DNA from 3 places in the Nocardia sp. NPDC050799 genome. Region 2 is predicted to be linked to each of the others. Evidence: riboswitches for the same ligand, from Rfam matches in the RefSeq annotation. Region 2 holds a riboswitch; each other region holds the start of a gene.
What was found. A riboswitch is a leader RNA that binds a small molecule or an ion and turns the genes downstream of it on or off. The one in region 2 is predicted to bind cobalamin.
Positions count from the first base shown of each region.

Region 1: another riboswitch for cobalamin. It lies ahead of AB0H42_RS18365 (ABC transporter substrate-binding protein); the one in region 2 lies ahead of metE (5-methyltetrahydropteroyltriglutamate--homocysteine S-methyltransferase).
Region 3: another riboswitch for cobalamin. It lies ahead of AB0H42_RS20805 (CbtB domain-containing protein); the one in region 2 lies ahead of metE (5-methyltetrahydropteroyltriglutamate--homocysteine S-methyltransferase).

Region 1 covers NZ_JBFAHF010000016.1:77,491-82,352, reverse strand. Annotated here, with positions in the region: gene AB0H42_RS18380 (M23 family metallopeptidase) at 1-666, opposite strand, end outside; gene AB0H42_RS18375 (metalloregulator ArsR/SmtB family transcription factor) at 850-1,173, shown strand; gene AB0H42_RS18370 (glycosyltransferase family 9 protein) at 1,184-2,164, opposite strand; cobalamin riboswitch at 2,371-2,515, shown strand; gene AB0H42_RS18365 (ABC transporter substrate-binding protein) at 2,619-4,145, shown strand; gene AB0H42_RS18360 (class I SAM-dependent methyltransferase) at 4,142-4,862, shown strand, end outside.
Region 2 covers NZ_JBFAHF010000005.1:111,772-116,633, reverse strand. Annotated here, with positions in the region: gene metE (5-methyltetrahydropteroyltriglutamate--homocysteine S-methyltransferase) at 1-2,075, opposite strand, end outside; cobalamin riboswitch at 2,223-2,428, opposite strand; gene AB0H42_RS07525 (pyruvate carboxylase) at 2,724-4,862, shown strand, end outside.
Region 3 covers NZ_JBFAHF010000019.1:95,715-100,576, forward strand. Annotated here, with positions in the region: gene AB0H42_RS20785 (carbonic anhydrase) at 1-584, opposite strand, end outside; gene AB0H42_RS20790 (A/G-specific adenine glycosylase) at 746-1,627, shown strand; gene AB0H42_RS20795 (alpha/beta hydrolase) at 1,651-2,421, opposite strand; gene mhuD (mycobilin-forming heme oxygenase MhuD) at 2,540-2,854, shown strand; cobalamin riboswitch at 2,915-3,066, shown strand; gene AB0H42_RS20805 (CbtB domain-containing protein) at 3,100-3,294, shown strand; gene AB0H42_RS20810 (CbtA family protein) at 3,285-4,082, shown strand; gene AB0H42_RS20815 (hypothetical protein) at 4,118-4,606, shown strand; gene AB0H42_RS20820 (OsmC family peroxiredoxin) at 4,652-4,862, opposite strand, start outside.

The DNA of each region.
Region 1 (4,862 bases), on a different contig from region 2:
CGGGTCGACCGGGCCGATACCGGGCTGGTGGACCTCGTAGTGCAGGTGCGGTCCGGTGGACTGGCCGCGGCTGCCGACGGTGGCGATCACGTCACCGGCCTGCACCTGCTGGCCGACCGAGGCGAGAATGTCCTGCATATGGCCGTAGACGCCGACGCTGCCGTCGTCCTGCTGGACGCGGACCCACAGGCCGAAGCCGGTGGCCGGACCGGCCTCGATCACGACACCGTCGGTGACCGACCTGATGGGCGAACCCATGTTCGCGGCGAAGTCGATGCCGTTGTGGTTGGTGCCCCAGCGTGCCCCGAAGCCCGAGGACACGACGCCGTCGGCCGGTTGTACCGTGGTTTGGCGCGGGGGCTCGTAGAACGGGAAGGACACCGGAGCGGGCTGATTGTCACCGGCGGCCTGATGCGGGGCCCACGCGGCGGGGTCGTGCGAGGTGGCCGGCCGTTCGGCGGGCGCGCGGTCGGCGGGGTCGGCCGGCGCCTCCGAGATGGCGGCTACCGGGGTGATCTGTTCGTTATCGGAATCGGCTCCTGCGGCGAAGAGCGCGAAACCGGCGCAGAGGGCTGTCGAGGTGGCGACAACCTGTGTCGTGATGGGGCGACGTCCGATCGACGACACCGTGAGCTTACGGAAAGGTAACGGAAGGGTCACGGGCATGGTTACAAGCTAGGGGACCGACACGCCGAGTCAGCAATTATGTGGCAACAGTCACGAGATCATATATTCCCAGGTCGCGTATTACCGTCCGATAACGGAACCGGAAATACCGCCCGCCGAGCTGCGCAAGTGAGACATTGATCTAGTTTGACCGAAGTGTGCCAGAAGATCGACACTGTTTCAGTGGTCGCTAACAGAGTCGCGCCGCTGGTCGCCCTGGCAGACCCCACCAGGCGCGCGATATTCGAGGCGTTGCCCGCCGGGCCGCGCTCGGTGGGCGAGCTCGCCGCCCAGGTCGGGATCACCAGCTCGGCGGCATCGCAGCATCTGCGGGTACTGCGGGACGCGCGGCTGGTGATGATGCGGCCGATGGGCAACCACCGCCTCTACTCCCTGGACCCCCGCGGTCTCAGCGATGCCCGCGACTACCTCGAACAGTTCTGGCAGAGCGCCCTGGCCGCCTACGCCGCCGCGCTCAGCGAAGCCGCGAACCGGGACGACCGGTAGCGCCGGCCCCTCAGCCGACCCGGCGGTACGCCGGACTGCCGGTCATACCCGCTTCGCCGCGACGTTTGCTCAGCTGCCGGTCGAGGGCAGCGATCACCTCGGCCGAGCCGATCTGTAGCAGGCCGGGATCGGTGGTGGAGGCATGACGGTCGCCGATGCGCCCGGCCCACAGCACCTCGTGCCGGGTCAGCAGGTGCCGCGGCGGCCCGCCCTGATCCGGGGCCGTGGGACCGAACAGTTGCACGGTGCGGGTGCCGAAGGCGGTGGCGAGATGGGCGACGCCGGTGTCACCGCACAGGACCACGGAGGCCTCGGCCACCGTCGCCGACAATTCGATCAGGTTCTGAGTACCGGCCAGCACCCGCCGGCCGGACAGTCCGGCCCGGGCCGCGATCCCCAGCGCGTTCTCCCGGTCGCTCTCGTCACCGGTCAGCACGACCTCGTGGCCGAGTACCAGCAGATGCCGGATCACCGCCGCGAATCGGTCCGCGGGCCAGCGCCGGGCGGCCGTGCTCGCGCCGATATGGACGACCACGCTGTCGCGATGACTGGTGGTGGCCACCGGCGGCACCAGGCCCAGATTGCGCCGATCTGCACCGACCCCGTCGAATTCGAGCAGATGACACCAGCGGTCGATCGGATGGTGGTCGGGTTGCCACTCGGGTGCCGGGATCTCCGGGAACGCCGGATTCCGATACGTGAGGATACGTTCGGCCCCGGTCTTGCCGAGCTGCACGATCGGGGCGGTGCCGGCGCCGTGCAGGTTCACCGCCAGTTTCGGCGGCGGCCCATCCCAGCGCAGGCCCTGCGGATCGGCGATGGGCACGAACTCGTCCACGCAGGCGATCACATCCACGATGGGACGCAGGCGGTGCGGCGCGGCCAGCACGAGATGATCGCTGCGGCGGGCCCGGCGCAGTGCACGTAATGCCGGCACAGCGGTGAGTAGATCACCGAGACCGCGTGCCTGAAGCACGAGAACTACCGACACCCGACTCTCCTAGCCACCTGTTGCCCGTTGTGCCGCCCCCTCTCGAACCGTCCTGGCGAGAACGGACCACGGCGAGAGCATTTCCTTGGATGACTACCACCTGGTAGCCGGCGGCAAACGTTGGCCGGTGGCGGCCTGGATCACACGCTGTGCGTTCGCCCGGCGTGGCAGTACCGTCCGCCACCTGACGGGACGGGTATCGCGTAGGCGAGACGATGGTCACCCGCGGGGCGCTTGGGTAATGTGACCGATGTTCGTAGGGAAGTCCGGTGCGAATCCGGCGCTGTCCCGCAACTGTGTGGCTCGCATGCGGGCCGCAGCCAGATACCTGCGGATGAACCAGAAACGGTCATGATCACGTGGGTATGGTCGATGCGCCGAACGAGCCGCTCGAGCGCGGTCCGTTTCGCATGTCTTCGTCGCGTGACCCTGCCTGACGCGACGGGAGTCGGATATGCGTTGTGCACCACCGGAGTCGAGCCGCCGAGCGTTTCTGGTCGGCAGTGTGCTGGCCGCGGGAGCGCTGGCCCTCGGCTGCGGCCGCGGCTCCTCCGCCGGTACCGATACGTTCACCGCCGCCTTCCAAGGCTCCGGCGCCGGGGAGGGGATCGACCCCGGCGTGCACACCCTCTTCATCGACGAAGCCCGGATGAAGGCCGTCTACGACGGTCTGTTCGAGGTGGATGGTTCGATGACACCGATCCCGCGGCTGGCGGAATCGGCCGAACCGAATGCCGACGGCACCCGGTGGCGGATCGCGCTGCGGGACGCGGCCTGGCACGACGGGAAGAAGTTCACCGCACGCGATGTGCTGTACACCTTCTCGCGGGTGCTCGGGCCCGCGCCGCAGCGCCCGTTCATCGCCGCGTCCTCGCTGGACCAGGTGGACCTGGCCGGCAGTCGCGCGATCGACGACCGCACCGTCGAGATCGTGCTGAAGCGGCCCTCGTTCGAGTTCCGCATCGCACTGTCGGTGTACGGCACCAAGATCGTGCAGGACGGCGCCGCCGATTTCACCCGCCCGGTGGGCACCGGGCCCTTCGTCTTCGACTCCTTCGAGGCCGGCCGGCAGTTCACCGCGCACCGTAACGAGCACTACTGGGACGGCGCGCCCGCCGTCGGGCAGTTGCGGATCGTGAGCGCGGAGGCGGACGCCCGGGTGAACGCGGTACGCGGCGGCGAAATCGACTACGCCGACAACCTCACGCCGTCGGCAGCGCGGACGCTGGCGGGGCACCCCGGCGTCACACTGGTGTCCACCCCCGGGAGCGGAATCCATTTCTTCGCCATGAAGACCGACCGGCCGCCGTTCGACAACCCGGATGTGCGACGCGCCGTCATGCGGATGGTCGACCGGGCGGAACTGGTGAAGGTGGCGTTCGAAGGTCAAGGGGAGGTCGGCAACGATGTCTTCGGTAAGGGCTACCAGTACTACGCCGATCTGCCGCAGCACGAGTACGACCCCGACGAGGCCGGCCGGCTGCTGCGCCGGGCCGGGGTACGCGAGCTGAGTTTCGATCTGTTCACCGCCCCGGTCGCCTACGGGTTCGTCGAAGCCGCCCGGCTGTTCGCCGAGCAAGCCGCCGGATGCGGAGTCCGGGTGAACGTGGTGCTGGGTTCCAAGGACAGCTATTACACCGATGCGCTGCGGACGGGACATCTCACGATGGGGCAGTCGGGGCCGCTGCCGATCCCCAACCATTTCGCCTCGCGGCTGCTCAGCACATCCCCGCAGAACCGCACCAAATGGTCCGATCCGCAGTTCGACGCGCTGTACACGACCGCGCAGGCCACCCCTGATCCGGACCGCCGGGCGGCGCTCTACCGCGACATGCACGAAATACTGCACGATCGAGGAGGCTTCGTGTTCTTCGGCACCACGCACTGGAACAGCGCCGCCGGTGACCGGTTCCGGCAGCTTCCGGCCGCCGTACCCAATTCGCACGACTGGGCGCGCTTCGACGCGGTTTCGGCCCGATGACCGCCGCGCGGCTCGATCCGGACCGGGCACGGTACTGGGTCGAACGCTGGGATCGCCAGCAGGAGTACTACCTGCCCGACCGGGAGGCCCGGTTCGAGGTGATCGGTGATGTGCTGACCGAACTGCTCATCCGGCCGGATCCCCTGATCGTCGATCTGGGCGTCGGCCCGGGGACCCTGGCGGGCCGGTTGCTCGCCCGCATTCCCGGCGCCACCGTCGTCGGTGTCGACGCCGACCCGCTGCTGCTGGCGCTGGCCGACACCGTCTACGGTTCACCGCGGTTCCGGACCGTATCCGCCGATCTGCGCGCGCCCGGCTGGTTCGCCGCGCTGGACCTCGAGCGCGCCCCCGACGCGTTCGTGAGCACCACGGCACTGCACTGGATGAACCGGGCACCGCTGCGCGCGCTGATCGAGACCTGTGCCCGGGCGCTGCCGGCGGGCGGGGTCTTCGTCGACGGTGACCATCTGTACGAGGGGCCGGACGGTCCGCGACTGGACGATCTGGGCCGGGCGCTGACCGCCCGGCGGGCCGAGCGGGTGGGCTCGGCCGCGGGGGAGGACTGGGCGGCGTGGTGGGCGGCCGTGGGAGCGGCCGACGAACTCGCCGAGCCGGCGCGCCTGCGCGACGGCGGATTCGAGCACACGGTCACCGATCGGCCCACCGCCGGCGACTACACCGCTTTCCTACGCGCCGCCGGTTTCGCCGAGGCCGGGA
Region 2 (4,862 bases):
GGTCCCACCCCGGCGGTGAAGCCCGAGGCGGTCAGATCGTCCAGTACCTCCATTCGCGAGCGGGCGGCCTCGATGGACGTGACATCGGCGTCCAGCCCGGCAATGGCGTCGATCACCTCGCCGAACTCCGAATAGCACAGATGGGTGTGGATCTGGACGGAGTCGGCCACCCCGGAGGTCGCCAGCCGGAACGCGTGCACCGACCAGTCCAGGTACGCCTGTTGATCGGCTTCGCGCAGCGGGAGCAGTTCCCGCAGCGCGGGCTCGTCGACCTGGACGATCCGGATACCGGCGTTCTGCAGATCCACCATCTCGTCCCGGATCGCCAGGGCCACCTGCCGGGCCGAATCCGGCAGCGGCTGGTCGTCACGGACGAAGGACCAGGCCAGGATGGTGACCGGGCCGGTAAGCATGCCCTTGACCGGTTTGTCGGTGAGCGACTGCGCGTAGGTGATCCAGTCCACCGTCATCGCGGCCGGGCGGAAGACGTCACCGAACAGGATGGGCGGGCGCACGCATCGGGTGCCGTAGGACTGCACCCAGCCCAGATCGGTCGCCGCGAATCCGTCCAGCTGTTCGGCGAAGTACTGCACCATATCGTTGCGTTCCGGTTCGCCGTGCACGAGGACATCGAGCCCGAGTTTCTCCTGCAGCGCGATGACCTCGCCGATCTCCGCCCGCATCCGCCGCACGTACTCGGCCCGGTCGATCTCTCCGGACCGCAGCGCCGCCCGGGCCAGCCGGATGGCCGAGGTCTGCGGGTAGGAGCCGATGGTGGTGGTCGGCAGCGACGGCAGGTGCAGGCGCTCCCGCTGGAGGGTCCGGCGCTGTTCGGCCGGAGCCCGCCGCGCGGCGTCCGGGCCCAGGGCGGCCAGTCGCGCCCGCACCTGGGTGTTGCCGATCCGTGGATCGGCGCGGCGGCTCGCCGCGGCGGCACGGGCGGTTTCCAATTCCGCGGTGACCGCCTCGGTGCCGGAGTGCAATCCCGTCGCCAGCACGCGCACCTCGGCGGTTTTCTCGGTGCCGAAGGCGAGCCAGGAGCGCAGCGCGTCGTCGAGCCGCGTCTCCACCGCCAGCGAGTACGGGATGTGCAGCAGCGAGCACGAGATGGAGACGGCCAGGGCCCGCACGCTGCCCAGCAGGGTGGCCAGCGTCGACAGCGCGTCGTCGAGGTCGGTGCGCCAGACATTGCGGCCGTCGACCACACCCGCGACCAGCAGTTTGCGCGACAGCGCGGGGACTGCCGCCACCGCGGCGACATCGGTACCCGCGACCAGATCGAGGGCAATACCTTCGACATCGGTGGCGGCCAGTGCTTCCAGTGCGGCGCCCGGATGCCCGAAATAGGTGGCCACCAGCACCGCCGGCCGCTGCGCCGCCGTGGTGAGTTCGGTATAGACCCGGCGGACCGTCGCCAGTTCCGCCGGGGTGAGATCGGTGACCAGCGCGGGCTCGTCGAGTTGTACCCAGCCCGCGCCCGCGTCGGCGAGCAGCCGCAGCAACTCCCGGTACAGCGGGACTAGTTCGTCGATCCGGTCCAGCGCCGCGCCGCCGGTGGTCTTGGCCAGTTTCAGGAAGGTGACCGGTCCGATGACCACGGGCCGGGCCGGCACTCCGAGCTCGATCGCTTCGGCCACCTGCGCCAGCAGGTCTTCCGGATGGAGACCGAAGGTGGTGTCCGGACCGAGTTCGGGCACCAGGTAGTGGTAGTTGGTGTCGAACCACTTGGTCATCTCCAGCGGTTCCACCGCCTCGGTTCCGCGTGCGGCGGCGAAGTAGCGGTCCAGCCGATCCGTGATCCCGGCCACCCGGGCGGGCAGGGCACCGAGGAGGACGGCGGTGTCGAGCATCTGGTCGTAGTAGGAGAAGGTGCCGACGGGGATCGAATCCAGGCCGGCGGCGGCCAGTTCTGCGTACTGGTCCCGGCGCAGCGCGCGGCCGGTCTCGTGCAGCTGCGCCGCGTCGATCCGGCCCGCCCAGTAGGACTCGGTCGCGCGTTTCAGTTCCCGGCGGGGCCCCACCCGGGGGAGTCCGAGAACCGTTGCGGTGAACGGGTGGTGCGAAATAACAGTCACGGTGTGCTCCAGTGCTGAAGTTCGACGGACGTCGCCCTTCCCGGGCGCACAACACCGATGAGACCCCGAACGACCCGTCCGTGCGGTCGGGTCGGATGTCAGCACTGGTGGCGGCGCCCGCTCCACGAGGCGACGGCCACCGGATACGGCGTATCCGGTACAACCGGCAGGTCTTCGGACTCGCGGGCACCGGCCTGTCGGCCGACCTACTGGCCGTCGCTTCCCAGGCGTGCTGCCCAGTGCTGATGACGGCGGTCGTTCCTGCTCACCGCTGCGGGACAGTTCCGGATTTCCACCGGATTCCCTCTCACCCGCGTGGTGCGGGCTTCGGCGCCGGGGGCGGACGTTCGGGGCTCCTCGTCGTCCGGCCGGCGGACCAGCTGCGGGTCCACCATAACGCGGACGCACCGAGCCCGCCCGCGGCGGCTCGAACAGCGTCCGGCTTCGCACATCTTCGCAAGAGGCCCGGACTGCTCGGATAGCCGGGAAATGGCCGCAGCGGATGATACGCACAGGCCGGGATCGTGGGCGGTGAGATATGACGGTGCGGTGAACAGGACTTCGCAGCGTTGCCATACGTACTTGTGAAGATTTTGCGAAGTGGACTTCGCTGTCGCCCCTGGGTGTGGCGCCGGGTACGTTGGTTCAATGTTCTCGAAAGTCTTGGTTGCCAACCGCGGCGAAATCGCCATCCGAGCCTTCCGCGCGGCGTACGAGCTCGGTGTCGGAACGGTTGCCGTCTTCCCGCACGAGGACCGCAATTCGGTCCACCGCCTGAAGGCGGACGAGGCATACGAGATCGGCGAGGAAGGTCATCCGGTCCGCGCCTACCTCTCGGTCGACGCCATCATCGAGGCAGCGAAGACCGCGGGCGCCGACGCGATCTACCCCGGCTACGGGTTCCTGTCGGAGAATCCCGATCTGGCCGCCGCGTGCGCCCGGGAGGGCATCACCTTCATCGGACCGTCGGCCGAGGTTCTCGAATTGGCGGGCAACAAGGCCCGCGCGATCGCCGCGGCGCGGGAGGCCGGGCTGCCGGTCCTGGATTCGAGCGCGCCCTCGGCCGATGTGGCGGAGTTGCTGGCGGCCGCGGAATCCATGGAATTCCCGGTATTCGTCAAGGCTGTCGCCGGTGGTGGCGGGCGCGGTATGCGCCGGGTGGCCGAGCGGTCCGGGCTGCGGGAAGCGATCGAGGCCGCCTCGCGCGAGGCGGAATCGGCGTTCGGCGATCCGACGGTGTTCCTGGAACAGGCCGTGGTGAACCCACGGCATATCGAGGTACAGATCCTGGCCGACAGCCAGGGCAATGTGATGCACCTGTTCGAGCGGGACTGTTCGCTGCAGCGGCGGCACCAGAAGGTGATCGAGCTGGCCCCCGCCCCGAATCTGGATCCGGCATTGCGGGACCGGATCTGCGCGGACGCGGTGGCCTTCGCCCGGCAGATCGGGTACAGCTGTGCGGGCACGGTGGAGTTCCTGCTCGACGAACGCGGCGAACATGTGTTCATCGAGATGAATCCGCGGATCCAGGTGGAACATACGGTGACCGAGGAGATCACCGATGTGGATCTGGTGCAGTCGCAGTTGCGGATCGCGGCCGGGGAGAGCCTCACCGACCTGGGACTGAGCCAGGACACGGTGACCATCCGCGGTGCGGCGCTGCAGTGCCGGATCACCACCGAGGACCCGGCCAACGGATTCCGTCCCGATACCGGTCGAATCACCGCCTATCGCACCCCCGGCGGCGCCGGTATCCGCCTCGACGGCGGCGCGAACCTGGGCGCGGAGATCGGCGCCTACTTCGATTCCATGCTGGTCAAGCTCACCTGCCGCGGCCGGGACTTCCCGGTGGCGGTGGCGCGGGCCCGGCGGGCGCTGATGGAATTCCGGATCCGCGGTGTCACGACCAATATCCCGTTCCTGCTCGCGGTACTCGGCGACGACGATTTCACCGCGGGCCGTATCACCACCTCGTTCATCGACGAGCGCCCGGAACTGCTGGCCACCCGCGAACCCGCCGACCGCGGCACCAAGATCCTGAACTACCTGGCCGATGTCACGGTGAACAAACCGCACGGCGCCCGGCCGACCGCGGTGTACCCGCACGACAAACTGCCTGCGATCGACCTGTCGGTGCCGCCGCCGGCCGGTTCGCGGCAGAGACTGCTGACGCTGGGCCCGGAAGGATTCGCCCGCGCGCTGCGCGAACAGAAGGCCGTCGGGGTCACCGACACCACCTTCCGCGACGCGCACCAGTCGCTGCTGGCGACCAGGGTACGCACCAACGGCCTGCTCGATGTGGCCGGGCATGTGGCGCGACTGACCCCGGAACTGCTGTCCATCGAGGCATGGGGCGGGGCGACCTACGATGTGGCGCTGCGGTTCCTCTACGAGGACCCGTGGGAGCGGCTGGCCGCGCTGCGCGAGGCGATTCCCAACATCTGCCTGCAGATGCTGCTGCGCGGCCGCAACACCGTCGGCTACACCCCGTATCCGGAGCGGGTGACCCGGGCATTCGTGGCCGAGGCCACCGAGACCGGTATCGATATCTTCCGGATCTTCGACGCCCTGAACAATGTGGACCAGATGCGCCCGGCCATCGACGCGGTGCGGGAAACCGGTACCGCGATCGCGGAGGTCGCGCTGTCCTACACCGGTGATCTCACCGACCCGGACGAGAAGCTCTACACCCTCGATTACTACCTCAAACTGGCCGAGCAGATCGTGGACGCGGGCGCACACGTGCTGGCGATCAAGGATATGGCCGGACTGTTGCGCGCGCCCGCC
Region 3 (4,862 bases), on a different contig from region 2:
TTCGCCCGGCCGTCGACCAGTTTGTAGGTGACGCAGGCGATCGCGCATTTACCGGCCGCCACCCGCTCGGAAACGATCATCGACCGCTCCATCAGCAGGCTGCTGGTCTCCACCACGTGGCGGGCTTCGAGTTCGTCCACCGATTCGAGCCCCTCGCGGCGCCCGATCAGCATCGACGGCGTGACCTTCTCGACGATGCTGCGGATGAATCCGCCGGGCACCTCGCCGCCGTCCAGCGCCTCCAGGGTCGCCTTGACCGCACCGCAGCTGTCGTGCCCGAGCACCACGATCAGCGGTACATCGAGCACACCGACTCCGTATTCGATCGACCCGAGCACCGCCGCGTCGATGACGTGGCCCGCGGTGCGCACGACGAACATATCGCCGAGCCCCTGATCGAAGATCAGTTCCGCGGCGACTCGGGAATCTCCGCAGCCGAACAGCACGGCGGTCGGATGCTGGCCGGCGACGAGCTTGGCTCGATCGGCGGCTCCCTGGCTAGGATGCAGCAGCGTGCCGTTCACGAAGCGCTCGTTTCCTTCGCGCAGCGACTTCCAGGCACTTACCGGGTTGGACTGAGGCATGGTGTCCATTCTGCACGATTTGATGTGCTCGCTTGCTTCCGTCCCGTTACAGCGCGGCGTCCAACCACGCCGAACCGGGGAAACTGCACGGTGAGGCGAACGGAGCGGGTCGGGTGAGCAGCGCAGGTATCGGGAAACCGGGTCCGGGCGGGCGCGGTGTCGTGTCGATCGACCCCGGCGCGATCGACTCCGACACCCTGATCGACTGGTACGCCCGCACGGCCCGGGACCTGCCGTGGCGGCGGCCCGGGGTGAGTGCCTGGCAGATCCTGATGAGCGAGATCATGCTGCAGCAGACGCCGGTGTCGCGGGTGGAGCCGATCTGGCGGGAATGGGTGCGGCGCTGGCCGGTGCCCTCGGCCATGGCGGCGGCGAGCGCGGGCGAGGTGCTGCGGGCATGGGGCAAACTCGGCTACCCGCGCCGTGCCCTGCGCCTGCACGAATGCGCGCAGGTCTTGGCCGCCGAGCACGGTGACCAGGTGCCCGACGATGTCGAGGTGCTGCTCGGACTGCCCGGGATCGGCGCCTACACGGCGCGGGCGGTCGCCTGTTTCGCCTACGGGCAGCGAGTTCCGGTGGTGGACACGAATGTCCGCCGGGTGGTGGCACGGGCCGTGCACGGACGGGAGGCCGGTAATCCGGCCGCGCGCGATCTACGGGAGACCGAGGCACTGCTGCCCGGCCGGATCGACCGGGCCGCCGTGTTCTCGGCGGCCCTGATGGAACTCGGCGCGACAGTGTGTACCGCGCGCACCCCGGATTGCACCCGCTGCCCGCTGCCGCGGTGCGCGTGGGTCACAGCGGGCCGGCCGGTGGCCGAATCGACGCGCCGGACACAGAAGTACGAGGGCACCGACCGGCAGGCGCGAGGGCGACTGCTCGACGTGTTGCGGGCCGCGCACGCACCGGTGGAACGCGTCCGGCTGGACCTCGCCTGGACCCGTGACCCCGGCCAGCGCGCCCGCGCACTGGATTCGCTGCTGGTGGACGGGTTGATCGAACAGACCGACGACGGACGGTTCGCCCTGGCCGGCGAGGGCTGAAGCGCGCCCGCGACCGGGCTTGCTCAGATCTCGGCGGCGGTTTCCGGAACTCCGCGCCGGACGCGGGCGAGAAAACGCTCGACCTCGGCCCGGTAGCGCTCGGGCTGATCGTCGTGCACCAGGTGACCGGCGTCGGGAACCTGGACATGCTCGGCGGCGGGATGCAGTTCGGCCATCCGGCGCATCTGACCCGGCGGGGTGATGGTGTGTTCACCCTCGATAAGCAGCGTGGGCACGGTGAGCCTGCCCCACTCCCCCCAGAACGACCGGACCCCCCATTCCTCCGAGATGTCCCGGAAAGTGGCCACCTCGCCGTGCAACCGGTAACCGTCCGGGCCCCGCTGGAACGAATCGCGGAAGTAGCGACCGGCGACCGGGCCGAAATACGCCACCAAGGCGGCCTCATCGGCGAAAGGCTGCGGCCAGGCCTCGACCATCGCGGCCCAGTAGGTGGCGGTACGGCCGGTGAAATCGGCTGCCATATCCTCCACCACCAGCCCACGCACCCGGTTCGGATGGGTGGCCGCGAACACCCAGCCGTGCAGGCCCCCCATCGAATGCCCGATCACGATCATCGGCTCGTCGATTCGCGCGGTGGCGTCGGCCAGATCGGCGACGAGGGCGTCGGTGGTGGGTTCGGGCGGGGCGGGGCGGCCGTGCCCGGCGGCGTCGAAGGTGTACACCCGCCCGTGGTCGCGCAACCACCGGACCTGGCCCTGCCAGGTGCGGGCGCTGCCCATCAATCCGTGCAGCAGCAGTATCGGAACCCCGGTCCCACCTTCGTCGTGCAACACCGGCCCGAGTTTATTCACATCCCTCCACAGGGCGTGGCGGCGCTCCCGCGGCGCGCAGTGGCCCTGCTGTGGCGTGCGGCACTGTCCCACCCGGAGCCGCGATACCTAAGCTCAGGGTATGGCTGTTGTGAAGATCAATGCGATCGAGGTCCCCGAGGGCGCGGGCCCCGAGTTGGAGAAGCGGTTCGCCCACCGCGCGCACGCGGTCGAGAACTCCCCTGGATTCCTCGGCTTTCAATTGTTGCGGCCCACGGCCGGCGAGAATCGGTACTTCGTGGTCACCCAGTGGGATTCCGAGGAGTCCTTCGCGGCGTGGCGCGACGGCCCCGCCAAGGAGGCACACGCCGGACAGCAGAACAAGCCGGTCGCCACCGGTGCCTCGCTGCTGGAGTTCGAGGTCGTACTCGACGTAGCGGGTAAGCCCGCCTCCTGATCCGGTCCGCGCACACTGGCCACGCCGGCGGCGTGGCCAGTGCTTTCTCGCGGGCATATTGACGACCGGCGACAGCCGGTGTCAAAGTTCGAGGTGAAAAGCGGAGGTGATGCGGTAATCCGGTGAAAACCCGGAGCGGTCGCGCCACTGTGATGTCCACGCCGGAACGGGTGGGCAGAGTCAGACACCCGCACCTGCGCGCAACTCGCGAACCGGACGCGAGCATCCGGATGAGGAGGACCACCATGGCCATAACCCATGTCCCGAGCAGGGCTGCCGATACGGCGGCGACAGTGCTCGTCACCGTAGGCGTCGTTGCGCTGGCCCTGTTGACGCTCTATCTGGTCGGATTCGACCAGGGCGCCATCTCACGCGGCGGAATGTTCCTGCACGAGTTGATGCACGACGGGCGCCACCTGCTGGGTGTCCCGTGCCATTGAGTGGATCTTTCGGTGCCCTGCTGCTCCGTGGTCTGCTCGCCGGTCTGATCGCCGGTCTCCTCGCGGGTGTCGTCGGTAATTTCGTCGGCGAACCCCGGGTCGAGGCTGCCATCGCCATCGAGGAGGCCGCGGCGCCCGCGCCGGAGCATGCCCATGCTTCCGGCACCGGGCATACGCACGGGGAGACAGCGCACGCGCACGGGGACGAAGCCGTGGTGAGCAGGCCTTGGCAGAAGTTCGGGCAGTTCCTGGCCGCTGCGCTGGCCGGGATGGCGTTCGGGGCGATCGTCGCGACCGCGGCGCATTACGCCCGGCGGTTCACCGCGCTGCCGGGCCATCGGCTGGTTCTCGGGCTCGGCCTGGCCGGCTGGGTCGCGGTGGTGGCCGTACCGTTCTTCGAATATCCGGCCAACCCACCGGCGGTCGGTGACCCGGAAACGATCAACGAGCGCACGTTGCTCTGGGTGGCCGCGGTGCTGCTGGGCCTGGTGGCCGTCGCGGCCGGTGTGTCCATCTGGAAAGCACTGCGGGCGCGGCCCGAATCCCTCCGGCTCGTCGCGGCGGTGGCAGGTTTCGTACTCGTCGTCACTCTCGGCTACGCGGTGCTGCCCGAGGTCGACGAAGTGGGAACCGACTTCCCCGCCTCCCTGCTGTGGGAGTTCCGCGCCGCGTCGCTGGCGGTATCGACCACGCTGTGGGTGGGTATCGGCCTGGCCTTCGCCGCGCTCATCGAATGGAGCACCCGCGGCAGTACCCGGGTACCGGAGGCCGCTGCTACCGCGGGCTGATCCGGGGAACGGCCGGCACCGGGCAGGTTCGGTGTATGAACGACACCGCGCTCGCCCACCCGGACAACCCACTCGCTCGGCGGCCCGCGGCCGTCACGACCGCCTTCGTCGCGCTCGTGGCGGCCGTGGGCTGCGGCATCGCGGAAACCGCGGTCCGCGGCGCGCGCATACCGGGCGACGTTGCGGATATCGGCGCGCTCACCGCCGGTTGGCTGCTGCGCACCGGGATCTATCTGGTGGTTCTCGGTATCGCGTGGCGAATGCTGCGGGGCGAACGCTGGGCCAGGAATCTGCTCACCGTGGGCATCGGCGTGCTCGGCACCGCGTCACTGGTGGTGGAGCCCGTTCGGATGCTCGCGGCCGCGGGCACCGGCGTGTTCACCGATATGAGCGCCGCGACCGTCTTTCTGGCGATCACTCGCGCCGGACATATCTGCGCGGTATTCGTCGCGATCCCCGCCATGTACACACCGAGTGCCCGGGCGTGGTTCCGGCCCGGGCACGGCGCCGGTGGGGCCGGATAGGGCTCTTCGCGATCCCGGGCCCCGGCTCGGGGCCCGGGACAGACGTCAGGATTCCAGGGCGGCGTCCAGGGTGATGTCGTCCACTCCGCCCAGAGCCTTGCTGACCGGGCATCCGGCCTTGGCCGCGGCGGCCGCCGCCGCGAATCCCGCCTCGTCGAGCCCGGATACCCGGCCGCGCACCGTCAGGGCGATCCGGCTGATCCGGAAACCGCCTGCCGGGTCGGGCCCCAGGGTCACCGCGGCCGAGACGTCGAGA